DNA from 2 places in the Camelimonas sp. ID_303_24 genome. Region 2 is predicted to be linked to the other one. Evidence: predicted binding sites of a transcription regulator. Region 2 holds the regulator's gene; the other holds the start of a gene.
What was found. The regulator LexA, encoded in region 2, represses DNA repair genes until DNA is damaged. The targets are predictions, from matches to a motif close to TGTTCNNNNTGTGTTCNG.

Region 1 (7,426 bases), on a different contig from region 2:
TCATCTCTGATCCGGACATCGGTTGCTCGGGCGGTTGCTGTCGCAAACCGGCGAACCGTCCGGCGACAACATACGTGAGGCGCAGTTTTTCATGATCAGGGTTAATCGACGGTTGACAGGCCGGCAACCAGGATTCGAATGCGAAAGCAGAAAACGTGAACCTTTCGGCAGGCTTCTTCGATTAAGGTGAATGCACGGATTAACTTCAGGCGTCGCGCGCCTCATCGTCTGTTGCGCAGACTGCGCATGAATGGCCGCCGGGACGTTGCCATTTTGGCCGCGATCCTGCTTCTGGCAGCGGGCGCGGCGGCAGCCGCGGCCAGACGGCGGGGCGCGTCGCCACGCGCGCGGCCGGGAGACAGCCTGGCCGTCTCCAGCTGTAGCGATTGTCAGGACGTCAATGACCAGTTCACTGTTCCGAACGCACATGGCGCAATCCGCGGCGGACGCGCAGGACGCCGATATCATGCGCGCGTCTGGCGCGCGTGCGCCAGACGAACGGCGGAACTTCTGGCGGGTCAATGGCATGGCCTTGCCCCTGCTGGTTTTCTCCATGGCGTTCATCGCCGCGGCTGTCTGGCTGGCGACCCTGGCCCCGACGAACGCGCGCTCGCTCGTCATCGGCCTGCTCGCCGTTCTCGCGGTGGTTGGCATTTTCGCCCTGTTTGGTTTTGCCGTCGGCTTTTTTCAGCTGGCGCGCGGCGTTTCGCGCCCAACGCGGCTTGCCCGCGCCATCGTCGATGGTTCGCCAGCGGGCCATGCGGTGGCGGACAGCCATGGCGACGTGATCTGGTGCAACGACGCCTGGCGCGCCCTGGTCGGGGGCGGAGGCGATCAGCCGGCTTCGCTGGAGCGCGCATCGCGCCATGCGCCCGAGATCAGCGAGGCGCTTTACCGGCTGGCGCAAACCGCCCGACAGGGGCGCGTCGCCCATGACGAACTCAGATTTCTTGGCGCCTCCGGCAATGGCGACGACGCCAGCTTCGCCAGGGAGGCCGGCTCTTTTTCCCAGGCCTCCAGTGCCGTCGCATCCTGGCGACGGGTGGAGGTTCGCATGCTTGGGACCGGCCGCAAGGCGCCTTTGCTGTGGACAGTGACCGATGTCACCGCTGACCGCGACCGTCAGGAGCGGATGTTCCAGGAGCTGCAGCACGCCATTGATTTTCTCGATCAGGCGCCGGCTGGCTTCCTCTCCATCGAAGGCGATGGCGACATTGGCTACATGAACGCCACGCTGGCCGGCTGGCTGGGGATTGACCTCGCCAGCGCCGGCGCCGGCGGCGCCCGGCTGGACGATATCGTGGCCCGGGGCGCCTCCGCGCAATTGCTGGCTGCGCCGACGGCGGGAGATGGGGGCGGCGGGACCGAAACGCTCGATCTCGATCTGCGCCGGCGCGACGGCCATATCCTGCCGGTGCGGGTGATGCACCGCACGCCGGTCGATGCAAACGGGCGGCGCCTGTCGTCGCGCACGCTGGTGCTCAACCGCTCCTCCGGCCGCCCGTCCACCGGCGAGACGTCAGAGGCGCAACGCCAGGCGGAAGTTCGCTTCGCCCGCTTCTTCAACAACACCCCCGTGGCAATCGCCACCATTGCTGGCGACGGCTCCATATTGCAGAGCAACGCTTCGTTCTCGCGACTGTTTCCAGCCGAGGTTGTGGCCGGCGGCGTTGCCGGCGTGGTGGCGGAAAAGGACGCGCCGCAGCTTGAAGCGGCGCTGCGGGCAGCCGCGCGTCAGGAAGACGTGGCGCCGTTTGACGCGCAGATCGCCGGCGACGGGGGCAGGTCCGCGCGGTTCTATGTGAGCAGCGTCGACGATGCCGAAGGCGAGGGCGAAGCGGCGATCATCTATGCGCTGGACACCACCGAGCAGCGCGCCCTTGAGGCGCAGTTTGCCCAGGCCCAGAAAATGAACGCGGTCGGCCAGCTCGCCGGCGGCGTGGCGCATGACTTCAATAACGTGCTGCAGGCCATCATTGGTTTCAGCGACCTGCTGCTGGCCAAGCATCGCCCGACAGACCCGTCCTTCCAGGACATCATGCAGATCAAGGGCAACGCCAACCGCGCCGCGGCGCTGGTGCGGCATCTGCTGGCGTTCTCGCGCCGCCAGACGCTGCGGCCACAGGTCATGCAGGTAGGCGACGTGCTGGCGGACGTTTCCCTGCTGCTCAAGCGGCTGCTGGGCGAGCGCGTCGACCTCGACGTGCATCACGGGCGCGATATCTGGCCAGTAAAGGCCGACATCAACCAGTTTGAACAGGTCATCATGAACCTGTCGGTCAACGCGCGAGACGCCATGCCGGAAGGCGGCAAGGTGTCGATCCGCACCAGCAATGTCACGGCGACGGAAGCCCGGCGCTACGATGACAGCATGCCGGCGGCCGACTACGTGATGATTGAGGTGAGCGATACCGGCGTTGGCATGCCCCCGGAAGTCATGGTCCAGATCTTCGAGCCCTTCTTCACGACCAAGGAAGTAGGCAAGGGCACGGGCCTCGGCCTGTCGACCGTGTATGGCATCGTCAAGCAGACGGACGGCTTCATCCTGTGCGACAGCGAACTGGGCAAGGGCACGACCTTCCGCATCTTCCTGCCGCGCCATGTGGCGGAAGAGCCGCCGGTGAAGGCTGAAGGCGCGGTTGTCGCCCGGCAGCCCGCCGCCGACCTTACCGGGCGCGGCGTTATCCTGCTGGTGGAAGATGAAGAGGCCGTGCGCGCCTTTGCTTCCCGCGCCCTGTCAACCCGCGGCTATACGGTGCTGGAGGCAGCCTCCGGTCGCGAGGCGATCAGCCTGCTGGAAGAGCGGGGCGAGCCGGTTGATCTCGTCGTCTCCGATGTGGTCATGCCTGAAATGGATGGGCCGTCATTGCTGCGCGAACTGCGCGCCCGCGATATTCAGGCGCGCATCGTGTTCGTATCCGGCTATGCCGAAGACGCCTTCCGCAAGAACCTGCCGGAAGGGGAGGCGTTCGTTTTCCTGCCCAAGCCCTTCAGCCTCAAACAACTCATCGAGGCCGTGAAGGCGCAGATGGAGTAAAGCCAGGCGCAGCGGCGCAGCATGCGTGAAAATCCAGAGGCATGACGCCGGAAATTTACCCGGCGTCATACCGGGCGCGCGTCGTTGCGTCGCTCTGCCCCGCAGTAAGCCGCACGATGCCCGGGCGTCATCTCGCCTGACGGAAAAAGCCTTTACACGCAATATGAACTTGAGAACAAATATTGAACATGATACATGGAACATATAGAGTACAAACAACGCGTTGAAGCCGCCCGACGCGTCATGCCATAAGGGACAGGACAATGTCGCAATCCGCGCTCAGGCTCGTTGAAGGTTCCTCCATGGACAAGACAAAGGCGCTCGACGCAGCGCTTTCCCAGATCGAGCGGTCGTTTGGCAAAGGCTCCATCATGCGCCTTGGCAAGAACGATCGTCCCGTTGAGATCGAAACGGTGTCAACCGGCTCTCTCGGGCTTGATATCGCTTTGGGCGTTGGCGGCCTGCCGCGCGGCCGCATCATTGAGGTTTACGGCCCGGAATCGTCGGGCAAGACCACGCTGGCGCTGCACACCATTGCCGAGGCCCAGAAAAAAGGCGGCGTTTGCGCTTTCGTTGACGCCGAGCACGCGCTGGACCCGGTTTACGCCCGCAAGCTGGGCGTCAAGCTGGATGACCTGCTGATTTCCCAGCCGGACACCGGAGAGCAGGCGCTGGAGATCGCCGATACGCTGGTGCGTTCCGGCGCTATCGACGTGCTGGTGATCGACTCGGTGGCGGCCCTGACGCCGCGCGCCGAAATCGAAGGCGAGATGGGCGAGGTGCAGCCGGGTCTTCAGGCGCGCCTGATGAGCCAGGCCCTGCGCAAGCTTACCGGCTCGATCTCGCGCTCCAACACCATGGTCATCTTCATCAACCAGATTCGCATGAAGATTGGCGTGATGTACGGTTCGCCGGAAACCACGACGGGCGGCAACGCGCTGAAGTTCTACGCCTCGGTCCGCCTCGACATCCGCCGCACTGGCGCGATCAAGGACCGTGACGAAGTCACCGGCAACTCGACGCGCGTCAAGGTGGTGAAGAACAAGGTGGCGCCGCCTTTCAAGCAGGTCGAATTCGACATCATGTATGGCGAGGGCATTTCCAAGCTGGGCGAACTGATTGATCTGGGCGTCAAGGGCGGCATCGTCGACAAGTCGGGCGCCTGGTTCTCCTACGACAGCCAGCGTCTGGGACAGGGGCGCGAGAACGCCAAGACGTTCCTGCGGCAGAACCCCGAGATCGCCGACCGCATTGAGGCTGCCATTCGCCAGAACGCCGGTCTCCTTGCTGAACGTATTCTGGAGAATATCGATCCTTCAGAAGATGAACTGGATGAAGGCGAGGCCTGATGCTGACGCCGGCGGATGATGATCCGCCGGCGTTTCTGCTTTATCCGTCATGCGCGGACGTTGGCTGGCGCTGGACCGTTGAGCGCATGTTGGCCACTGGCGCATCACTCCGGTTTCCAATCTCGACAAGGGCGCGTCGCCTCACTAGAAGACGTGTGCTGAAGGGGTGGCGACCGGCCGTCCTGCATCTGTCCCGAGTGCGTGTTTCTGATGAGCGGCGTCAACGAAATTCGATCGACCTTCCTCGATTACTTTGCCAGGAACGGCCATGAAGTCGTGCCGTCGGCTCCGCTCGTTCCCCGGAACGATCCAACGCTGATGTTCACCAACGCCGGCATGGTTCCGTTCAAGAACGTGTTCACGGGCGCCGAAAAGCGGCCCTATGTGCGGGCGACGTCCTCGCAGAAGTGTGTGCGCGCCGGCGGCAAGCACAACGATCTCGACAATGTCGGTTACACGGCCCGCCATCACACCTTCTTCGAGATGCTGGGCAACTTCTCTTTCGGCGACTATTTCAAGGAAAACGCCATCGAGCTGGCGTGGAGCCTGGTCACCAGAGAGTTCGGCCTTCCCGAGAGCAAGCTGCTCGTCACCGTCTATTCCGAGGACGATGAGGCGTATGGTCTCTGGCGCAAGATCGGCCTGCCCGAAAGCAAGATCATCCGCATCTCCACCTCGGACAATTTCTGGATGATGGGCGACACTGGCCCCTGCGGGCCGTGCTCGGAAATCTTCTATGACCACGGCGACCACATCCCTGGCGGCCCGCCCGGTAGCCCGGATGAGGACGGCGACCGTTTCATCGAGATCTGGAATCTCGTGTTCATGCAGTTTGACCAGCTGGCGCCGGGTGAGCGGTTGAGCCTGCCGCGTCCGTCCATCGATACCGGCATGGGGCTGGAGCGGATTTCCGCAGTCCTGCAGGGCACCCACGACAATTATGCCACCGACATGATGCGCGCGCTCATCATGGCTGTGGCCAATCTGACCGGCGTCGATCCAGATGGCCCCCAGGGCGTCAGTCACCGGGTCATCGCCGACCATCTGCGCGCCTGTTCGTTCCTGATCGCCGACGGCGTGCTGCCCTCCAATGAGGGCCGGGGCTATGTGCTGCGCCGCATCATGCGCCGCGCCATGCGCCACGGCCAGTTGCTTGGCGCCCGCGAGCCGCTGATGTGGCGGCTGTTCCCGGCGCTGAAGCGCGAGATGGGCGAGGCGTTCCCCGAGCTTGGCCGCGCCGAGGCGCTGATCACCGAGACGCTGCGACTGGAGGAAGTCCGCTTCCGCCGCACCCTTGAGCGGGGCCTCGCCATTCTGGAGGACGAGACCCGTGATCTGCGCGAGGGCGATCGCCTGTCCGGCGAGACCGCGTTCACCCTTTACGACACCTATGGCTTCCCGCTTGACCTGACCCAGGACGCCTTGCGCGCCCGTGGCGTTGGCGTTGATACCAATGCGTTTGACAGCGCCATGCAGCGTCAGCGCGAACTGGCGCGCGCCAATTGGTCTGGTTCGGGCGAGGCCGCGACCGATCGCGTCTGGTTCGGCATCCGTGAGCGCGTCGGCGCCACCGAATTCCTTGGCTATGACACCGAGCAGGCCGAGGGCAGCGTTGTTGCCCTGGTGCGCGACGGCGCCGAGATCGACGTCGTTCGCGCTGGCGAAACCGCGCAAGCGGTGTTCAACCAGACGCCGTTCTATGGCGAGTCTGGCGGTCAGGTGGGCGATGAGGGCGTCGCGGCCGGCGCCGGGTTCCGCGCCCGCATCACATCGACAGCGAAAAAGCTTGGCGATCTGTTGGTCCATGACGTGACGGTCGTGGAAGGCGAACTGCGGGTCGGCCAGGCGGCTGAACTGCAGGTGGATCACGAGCGTCGCCGCGCCATTCGCGCCAACCACTCCGCCACCCATCTGCTGCATGAAGCGCTGCGGCTGGTCCTGGGTGATCACGTGGCGCAGAAGGGCTCGTTGGTCACGCCAGAGCGGCTGCGTTTCGACATCAGCCACCCCAAGCCGATTTCTCCGGAAGAGCTGGCGCAGATTTCCGATATCGCCAACGATATCATCGTGCAGAACAGTCCGGTCGTCACCCGTTTGATGGCGGTGGATGAGGCGATCGAGTCTGGCGCCCGCGCCCTGTTTGGCGAGAAGTATGGCGATGAGGTTCGCGTTGTTTCCATGGGCCGGACGCTCGACGGGGCCAACCGCGATTTCTCCATTGAACTGTGCGGCGGCACGCATGTGGAGCGCACCGGCGACATCGGTCTGGTGACGGTGGTTGCGGAAGGCGGCGTCGCCGCTGGCGTGCGCCGCATCGAGGCCCTGACCGGCGCCTCGGCCCGCCGGCATCTCTCTGGCGAAAGCGCCCGGCTGCGTGATCTGGCGGCCCTGCTGAAGACACCGGTCGATGAGGCCGCCGGCCGCCTCGAGAGCCTGCTCGACGAGAAGCGCAAGCTCGAACGCGATCTGGCCGACGCCCGCAAGAAGCTGGCGATGGGCGGCGGTTCCGAGGGCGGCGGGGAGCCGGTGCGCGAAGTCAATGGCGTGAAGTATTTCGCCCGCGCCGTGGCTGGCGTGGAGATGAAGGACCTGAAGGGTCTCGTTGACGACGCCAAGAAGAAGGTTGGTTCTGGCGTGGTGGCGCTGGTCAGCGTCGCCGACGATGGCAAGGCCGCCATCGTCGTGGGCGTCACGCCGGATCTGGTCGATCGCTTTGACGCCATCACCCTTGTGCGGGCTGGCTCGGCGGCGCTTGGCGGCAAGGGCGGCGGCGGTCGCCCGGATATGGCCCAGGCCGGCGGCCCGGATGGCGCGGCGGCGGATGCGGCGCTGAAGGCGGTCGAAGGCGTCATCGCGGCCTGATCGCCTGAATGCTCCCCGGCGAGACAGGCAGGCGCGTTGCGTCCAGGGCCAGTCTGTGAGACCGGACCAGCAGGTAGAGAAGACCTCAGGTCCAGTATGTTGGCTGGTCGGCAGAGAACCTGATGAGTAAAAAAAGGCCTGGATGCATGCATCCAGGCCTTTTTGTTTCCGCCGCCGG
Region 2 (7,426 bases):
GTCGCGCACCGCAGCCTCAAGGGCTTCGCCCGCCCAATCCTGCAACGGCTCGATGTGGGACAATACGCTGGCCAGGCGGCGCCGGGCCGCATCGTCAAGCAGCGCCGCCGCCTTCGGCTCCAGCGGCAACGGGCGCGCCACATACAGATACGCCGCGCTGTCGAGCAACTCCACCAGGGTCTTCGCGCGCTCCTTCAGGCCAGGCATGGCCGCCAGCAGCTTGGCGCGCTGCTCCGGCGTGAAGCTGTCGCCGAGGCCGCGGGCCGGGCCAAGCTCAGGCAGGATCGCTTCGATCGCTTCCACCAGCCGCGCATCGCTGGCGTTGCGCATGTAAAGGCCGTTGAGGTTTTCCAGCTTGGCGAAATCAAACCGCGCCGCCGAGCGGCCGATCTGACCAAGGCCAAAAGCTGCGATCATCTCATCGGTGGAAAACACTTCCTGATCGCCATGGCTCCAGCCGAGACGCACCAGATAGTTGCGCAGCGCTTCCGGCAGGTAGCCCATGCTGCGGTAAGCCTCGACGCCGAGCGCGCCGTGGCGCTTGGAGAGCTTGGCCCCATCCGGCCCGTGAATCAGCGGAATGTGCGCCATCACCGGCGTCTTCCAGCCCAGGGCGTCATAGATCTGCTTCTGGCGCGCCGCGTTGGTCAGGTGATCGTCGCCGCGAATGATATGGGTGACGTTCATGTCGTGATCGTCCACCACGACGGCCAGCATGTAGGTGGGGTTGCCGTCGGAGCGCAGCAGCACCAGGTCGTCGAGATCCTTGTTCTGCCAGACGACGCGGCCCTGCACCTCATCCTCGATGACCGTCTCGCCGGACTGCGGCGCCTTCAGGCGCACCACTGGCTTCACGCCAGCAGGCGCTTCGGATGCGTCGCGATCGCGCCAGCGGCCGTCATAACGCATGGGCCGGCCCTCCTTGCGGGCCAGTTCGCGCATCTCCGTCAGCTCTTCGGGGGTGGCGTAACAATAATAGGCGTTGCCGCTGGCCAGCAGCTGGTCGACCGCTTCGCGATGCCGCGCGGCGCGGCCGTGCTGGTAGACCACCTCGTCATCCCAGTTCAGGCCCAGCCAGCCAAGGCCGTCGATAATCGCGGCGATGGCGGCGTCCGTGGAGCGCTCGCGATCGGTGTCCTCGATGCGCAGCAGCATCTTGCCGCCGTGCTTGCGCGCGTAGAGCCAGTTGAACAGAGCGGTGCGGGCGCCGCCAATATGCAGATAGCCAGTCGGAGACGGAGCGAATCGCGTGATGATCTGATCGGTCATGGGCTCAACAGCGTGTGAAATACGGAAAGCGACGCCCGGTTGGGGGCGCCATTGTCTGGACGGGTGGGGTTGCGCCAGTCCAGCAAAAGCGTCTCCGCTTTTGCATGAGGCTTTGCATGAAAGCAAAGCCCCTGACGCGTTGCCCTGGCGCGTTGCGTTTGGCCATCCGCCGGTTTGGCAATGCCTCCAGGGCGTTGTCAGCAAGCAGGAGGCCGGAGAAGGCCGCAACCGGCGCGACGCCGGAGCCTGTGCCTGATCCGCCGTTTGCACGGAGCCGCCGCCGGATCGCTGTCAACGCGCCATGCGCTCGTGTAGCATGTCGTCGCCGTCAGTCGAAGCCAGACGCGGGCCATGACTGAACGTTGATTGTTGCTGTTGTATGGCGGGCGCATCCCGTCGTGACGCCGGAACGGCGCATGAAGCCAGTGGGGAAAGCGCAGGGTGGGGCGGCGGACGCTCCGCGCCGGTCTGGTGCGCCTGCGCTCGCGCGGGACGGACAGCTGCTTGCCGCAAAGTTCGCCCAGGCGGCGTATGCCCCACCGGAGCTTGCCCGCGCCGCATCCCCGCAGGCGGCGCCCCCCCATGCTGGCGCGGATCATCATCTTCCGGAAACAACTGCTCCCGCCCAGGCAAATACAGCCCGTTCAGGCCTTTGGTGGTCAGGCCTCCGGGCTCTCCAGACGCACGCCGGCCTGGTTCGCCGGCTGGTGAATGGGATAGCGACTGGTCTGGCGCGCGAGGCGCGCCTGCTGCGCCGGGCTCCGGCCACGACCATGGCATTGTGGGCGGCGATGGCCGCCCGCCAGATCCGGGGCTGGCTGGGCGCGGACATCGACCAGCGCCGCCACTGGCTTTGGCTGCCGGTGCTCTTCGGCTGCGGCGTCATCTGGTATTTCAACCGCCTGACGCCGGGGGACGCCGGCCCTGCGCTTGTCGCCGCCTGCGCCCTGTTGCTGGCGTCGGCGACGCGCCGCCGGCCGGCGGCGCGCATGGCGCTGGTCGTTTTGGCCATGATTCCCGCCGGCTACGCCGCCAGCGCCCTGCGGCTTGCCGCGCTGGATGCGCCGGTGTTGCAACGGCCCACCATTGGCGAACTGACCGGATATGTCCTGGCCGTGGACCAGCGCGGGGCCGGCGCGAGGCTGCTGGTGGCTCCGGTCAGCTTCGCGCGCCTGTCGCCGCAGCAACTGCCGGCCAGGGTCAGGGTGTCGGTGCGACAGGCGGAGCCGTTGCGCGCGGGCGTCATGGTGCGAACGCGGGCGCGCCTGCTGCCGCCGCCAGAAGCAGCGCGCCCCGGCGGCTACGATTTTGCCCGCGACGCCTGGTTCCGGCAGACCGGCGGCACGGGTTCAGCCCTCGGCAGGATTGCGGTTTGGGATGGGGCGCAGGCCGCCTGGGTCGACGCCCCATCAGCCGCGCCGCTACCAGGAGAGGGCAACCGCGGCCAGAAAAACAGCGAGAAAAATGCTCAGGAAAACGATCTGGAAAGCGCGCAAGCCATGCCCGCGCCGGCGCCGTGGGCATGGCGCCTGGCCGCATGGATCGACAATGGCCGCATGGCGTTGACCGACCGGATCGCCAGCGCATGGGGCGGCCAGGCTGGCGCGGTCGCGGCGGCCCTCGTCACCGGCAAGCGCGGGCAGATCGCGGAGGAGACCAACGCCTGGCTGCGGGCCGCCGGCATCTATCACATCATCTCCATTTCCGGGCTGCACATGGTGTTGGCCGCCGGCATGTTCTTCTGGACGGCGCGCGCGCTTCTGGCGCTCTCGCCGTGGTGCGCGCTGCATCTGCCGGTGCGCAAGATCGCCGCTGTCCTCGCCATGGCCGGAGCGACCGCCTATTGCGTCTTCTCCGGGGCCGATGTCGCGACCGAACGGTCATTGATCATGATCCTCGCCATGCTTGGCGCCATTCTGGTCGACCGGCCGGCGCTCTCCATGCACAATCTGGCCGTGGCGGCGATGATTGTGCTTGTGCGCGAGCCGGAAAGCCTGCTGGGGCCTGGCTTCCAGATGTCGTTCGCGGCCGTGGCCGGGCTGATCGCGCTGGCGGACCGCAGCGCGGTCACGCCAGGGCAGCCGCGCCGGCGTCGCGCCGGGCCTGGTCTGGTCCGCCGGGCGATGGCGCCGCTGGTCGCAGTCGGACTGACGACGCTGGTTTGTGAGCTGGCGACCGGACCATTCAGCGTCTGGCATTTCCAGTCGGTGTATCCGCTGGGGCTGGTCGGCAACGCCATGGCTTTGCCATTTCTGTCGCTGGTGGTGATGCCCGCCGCCGTCGTGGGCGTCGCCCTGACGGCGCTTGGGCTGGACTGGCCGGTCTGGTGGGTCATGGGGGCGGCGACCGAGCCGGTGCTTTACGTCTCCATGCGCATCGCGGCGACGCCCCACGCCGTCGCCGGCGTCGCCGCGCCTGGGCCGGGCGCATTATTGTGCCTGAGCGTAGCCATCATCTGGTTTGTCATCTGGCGCTCGCCCCTGCGCTGGGCGGCCCTTGCGCCGGCGTTCGCCGGTCTGGTTCTGCTCCAGTTCGCCTCAAAGCCGGATGTGCTGGTCGACCGGCAGGGACGCGGAGCGCTGGTGGTGCAGGGCCAGGGGCGCGATTCTGATGGACGGCTGCGCGTCACCCTGCTGGGAACGCCGTCATCGTTCACCGTTGAACAATGGTTGCGCGCCATTGGCGACCAGCGGGCGGCGAGCGATCCTTCCCTGCGGGCTGGCGCGCGCTGCGATCCGTTGGGCTGCACCGCGCTCCGCGATGATGGCGGCGCCATCGCATGGAGCCGGGAGCGACGCGGCCTGTTTGAAGATTGCGCCCGCGCCGATGTCATCGTCTCCCCGCATCGCGCGCCATCGGGATGTCGCGCGGCCGTGGCGCTGGATCGTCAGACACTGGCGCAGCAGGGGGCCGCCAGCATCTATCTGCATGAAGGCGCGGCCACGGTAAGGCGCGTGCGGCAGCCCGGGGAAGGCTGGCCATGGACGCCGGCCCGGCCACCACGATACGAACCGCCCACACACCGGAGTTTCCAGCCAGCCCCGGAGCGGCCGGCGCGGCGAACGCCGGATCAGCATGGCGCGACGACGCCAGAACAAGGCAGGGAGGCAAACGCCGGCGGCGGAACGGACCCCGATGATGACGCGCGTGGCGAAACCGGCGCCGCGCAGCCGGATTGAGCGCCCCGCACGGCACAAGCGAAAACGCCATCAGAACCCGCGAGCCGCGCAACCGTCCGGCGTCATCCAGCAGTTGGGACATGGCCAATCCGCTGAAGCTGGCGACTGCCCTGAAGAGCCTGACCCGGCGCGGTTTCCCAAATGCCGGGGCGGCGCTTCAATAACGCCGCACCAGGCTGACGAGCTTGCCCTGAATTTTCACCCGGCCGGCCGGCAGCACCCGGTTCTCGAACTGCGGATTGGCGGCTTCCAGTTCAACGCTGGGGCCGCGTTTGCGCAGGCGCTTCAGGGTTGCTTCCTCATCATCGATCAGCGCGACGATGATGTCGCCATTATCGGCGGAATCCTGACGGCGGATCACCACGGTGTCGCCTTCCAGAATGCCGGCGTCGATCATCGAATCGCCGCGCACCTCCAGGGCGTAATGGTCACCCGCGCCCAGCAGGCCGACGGGGAGGGGGATGCTCTCGCCCTGATGCTGTATGGCGCTGATGGGCGCGCCGGCGGCGATGCGCCCGATCAGCGGCACCGCGACGACACCCGGGATCTGCCCATCCGTCATCGCGGGGGAAAAGCCTTCGTTGTCCGTGCGTTTCGCCACCGTTGCGGCGCTTTTGCCGCCCGCCACCACGCGCGGCCGGAAACCCGTCTGCGCGGGCTTTCCTCCAGCTCCCTGCTGGATGTCAGGCATGCGCAACACCTCGACGGCGCGCGCCCGGTTGGGTAGCCGGCGAATGAATCCACGCTCCTCAAGCGCCATGATCAGGCGATGGATGCCGGACTTCGATTTGAGATCCAGAGCCTCCTTCATCTCGTCAAACGACGGTGGCACGCCGGTTTCCTGAAGGCGTTGATGGATAAACCGCAAAAGCTCGTGCTGCTTGGCCGTCAACATCGTCTCTCACCCCCAATGACAGAGCAGCCAGCCCCCGCCTTAACGCCAGACGAACGGGCAAAACTGACAGGCCGATTCTGCAACGAAACAAATCATGAACAGTATTGCATGTTCCTGCTGTGTTCCGCAATATGTGATCCGGATGCAAATGGGCCGGGGTGGCAGGCGCTGCGCTGCTGGCAGTGCGGCGGCGCGACCTGGGTTTTCCATGCGCCGGGCGCAGACGCGATCATGGCGAAGCCGCAGTTGACATGGCTATTGGTACTGATCAGTATCTTTATCAAGAATAAGGATATTTCATAAAGTCATGACGCTTGCGCCGGGAGTGAAACATGTCAGCTACGGGCGATAACGCCGCGCATATCGAGATCGATGCGCTGAAGGCGCGTTACCGGGAGGAGCGGGACAGGCGTCTGCGTTCCGACGGGAACCAGCAGTACGCCGCCATGACCGGTGATTTCGCGCATTATCTGGACGATCCCTATGTCGCGCCGGGTTTCACCCGTGAGCCGGTGCGCGAAACCGTTGACGCCGTTGTTATCGGCGGCGGCTTCGGCGGGCTGCTCTCTGGCGCGCGCCTGCGCGAGGCGGGGATCGAATCGTTCCGGATCATCGAGAAGGGCGGCGACTTCGGCGGCACCTGGTACTGGAACCGTTATCCGGGCGCGGCCTGTGATACGGAAAGCTATATTTACCTGCCCTTGCTGGAAGAAACCGGCTACACGCCGCAGCGCAAATATGCCCGCGCGCCGGAAATTCTTGCCCAGGCCCACCGGGTCGCCCGTCATTTCGATCTTTACCCGCACGCCCTGTTCCAGACCGTGGCGACGGAGATGCGCTGGGATGAGGCGGCCGCGCGCTGGCATGTGCGCACTGATCGCGGCGATGAAATTTCCGCCCGCTTCGTCATCCTCGTCGGCGGTCCGCTGGACCGGCCGAAGCTGCCTGGCATTCCGGGCGTGGAGACTTTCAGGGGCCACAGCTTCCACACCAGCCGCTGGGACTACGCTTACACTGGCGGCGATTCGCACGGCAATCTCACCGGCCTTGCCGACAAGCGGGTGGGCATCATCGGCACCGGGGCCACGGCGGTGCAGTGCGTGCCGCATCTTGGCGAATGGTCAAAGGAACTGTTCGTCTTCCAGCGCACGCCGTCGTCCATCGACGTGCGCGATGACCGGCCGACCGACATGGATTGGGCCGGTTCGCTCCAGCCGGGCTGGCAGCGGGAGCGCATGGACAATTTCACCGCCGTTGTCTCGGGCGGAGAGTTCGAGGAGGATCTGGTCAATGACGGCTGGACCGATCTCATCGGCAACATTCTGCTGGCGGCGCGGCGCAAGCAGAAACAGGGCGAGGTTGTCGAAGACCCGGAGAAGCTGATCGAACTGGCTGACTTTCAGAAAATGGAGCGGGTGCGCGCCCGCGTTGATTCCATCGTCAGGGATGCCGCCATCGCCTCGGCGCTGAAGCCCTGGTACAGCCAGTTCTGCAAGCGGCCGTGCTTCCACGATGGCTATCTGCCGACCTTCAACCGCCCCAACGTCCATCTCATCGATACGCAGGGGCGGGGCGTCGAGCGCATCACCGAAACCGGCGTCGTCGTCGACGGCAAATCCTATGAACTGGATTGCCTGATCTACGCCACCGGCTTCGAGGTTGGCACCGACATCACCCGCCGCTTCGGCCTTGAGGTTTACGGCCGGGACGGCCTGACGCTGACCGAGAAATGGCGGGACGGGGCCGAAACCTTCCACGGGCTGTTCTCGCGCGGCTTCCCCAACTGCTTCATCGTCACGCCGATCCAGTCGGGCCAGAGCCCCAATTTCCAGCACATGCTGGATGAGCAGACCCGTCATATCGGCTGGCTGTTGCGGCAGATGCGCGAACGCGGCGCGATCACCGTCGAGGCAACGGCGGCGGCGGAAAAGGCGTGGGTGGATGCCTGCGTCAAGATCGCCCGCGCCCGCGTGCCTTATCTGGAGGAGTGCACGCCGGGCTACTACAACAACGAAGGCAACGTGAACAACATGCGGGTGCTGAAGAACAATCAGTACTGGCGGGGCCCGACGGTGTTCCTTCG

Region 1: recA (recombinase RecA) is a predicted target of LexA. The motif match lies at 3,209-3,226, and genes of this name have one in related genera.

What each region holds. Positions count from the first base shown of each region.
Region 1 covers NZ_JBLLJM010000023.1:22,312-29,737, forward strand. Annotated here, with positions in the region: gene ACERNI_RS16040 (hypothetical protein) at 1-4, opposite strand, end outside; gene cckA (cell cycle histidine kinase CckA) at 467-3,037, shown strand; gene recA (recombinase RecA) at 3,301-4,386, shown strand; gene alaS (alanine--tRNA ligase) at 4,597-7,248, shown strand.
Region 2 covers NZ_JBLLJM010000002.1:459,730-467,155, reverse strand. Annotated here, with positions in the region: gene gltX (glutamate--tRNA ligase) at 1-1,269, opposite strand, end outside; gene ACERNI_RS02550 (ComEC/Rec2 family competence protein) at 1,977-4,448, shown strand; gene lexA (transcriptional repressor LexA) at 4,606-5,343, opposite strand; gene ACERNI_RS02540 (hypothetical protein) at 5,302-5,646, shown strand; gene ACERNI_RS02535 (flavin-containing monooxygenase) at 5,676-7,426, shown strand, end outside.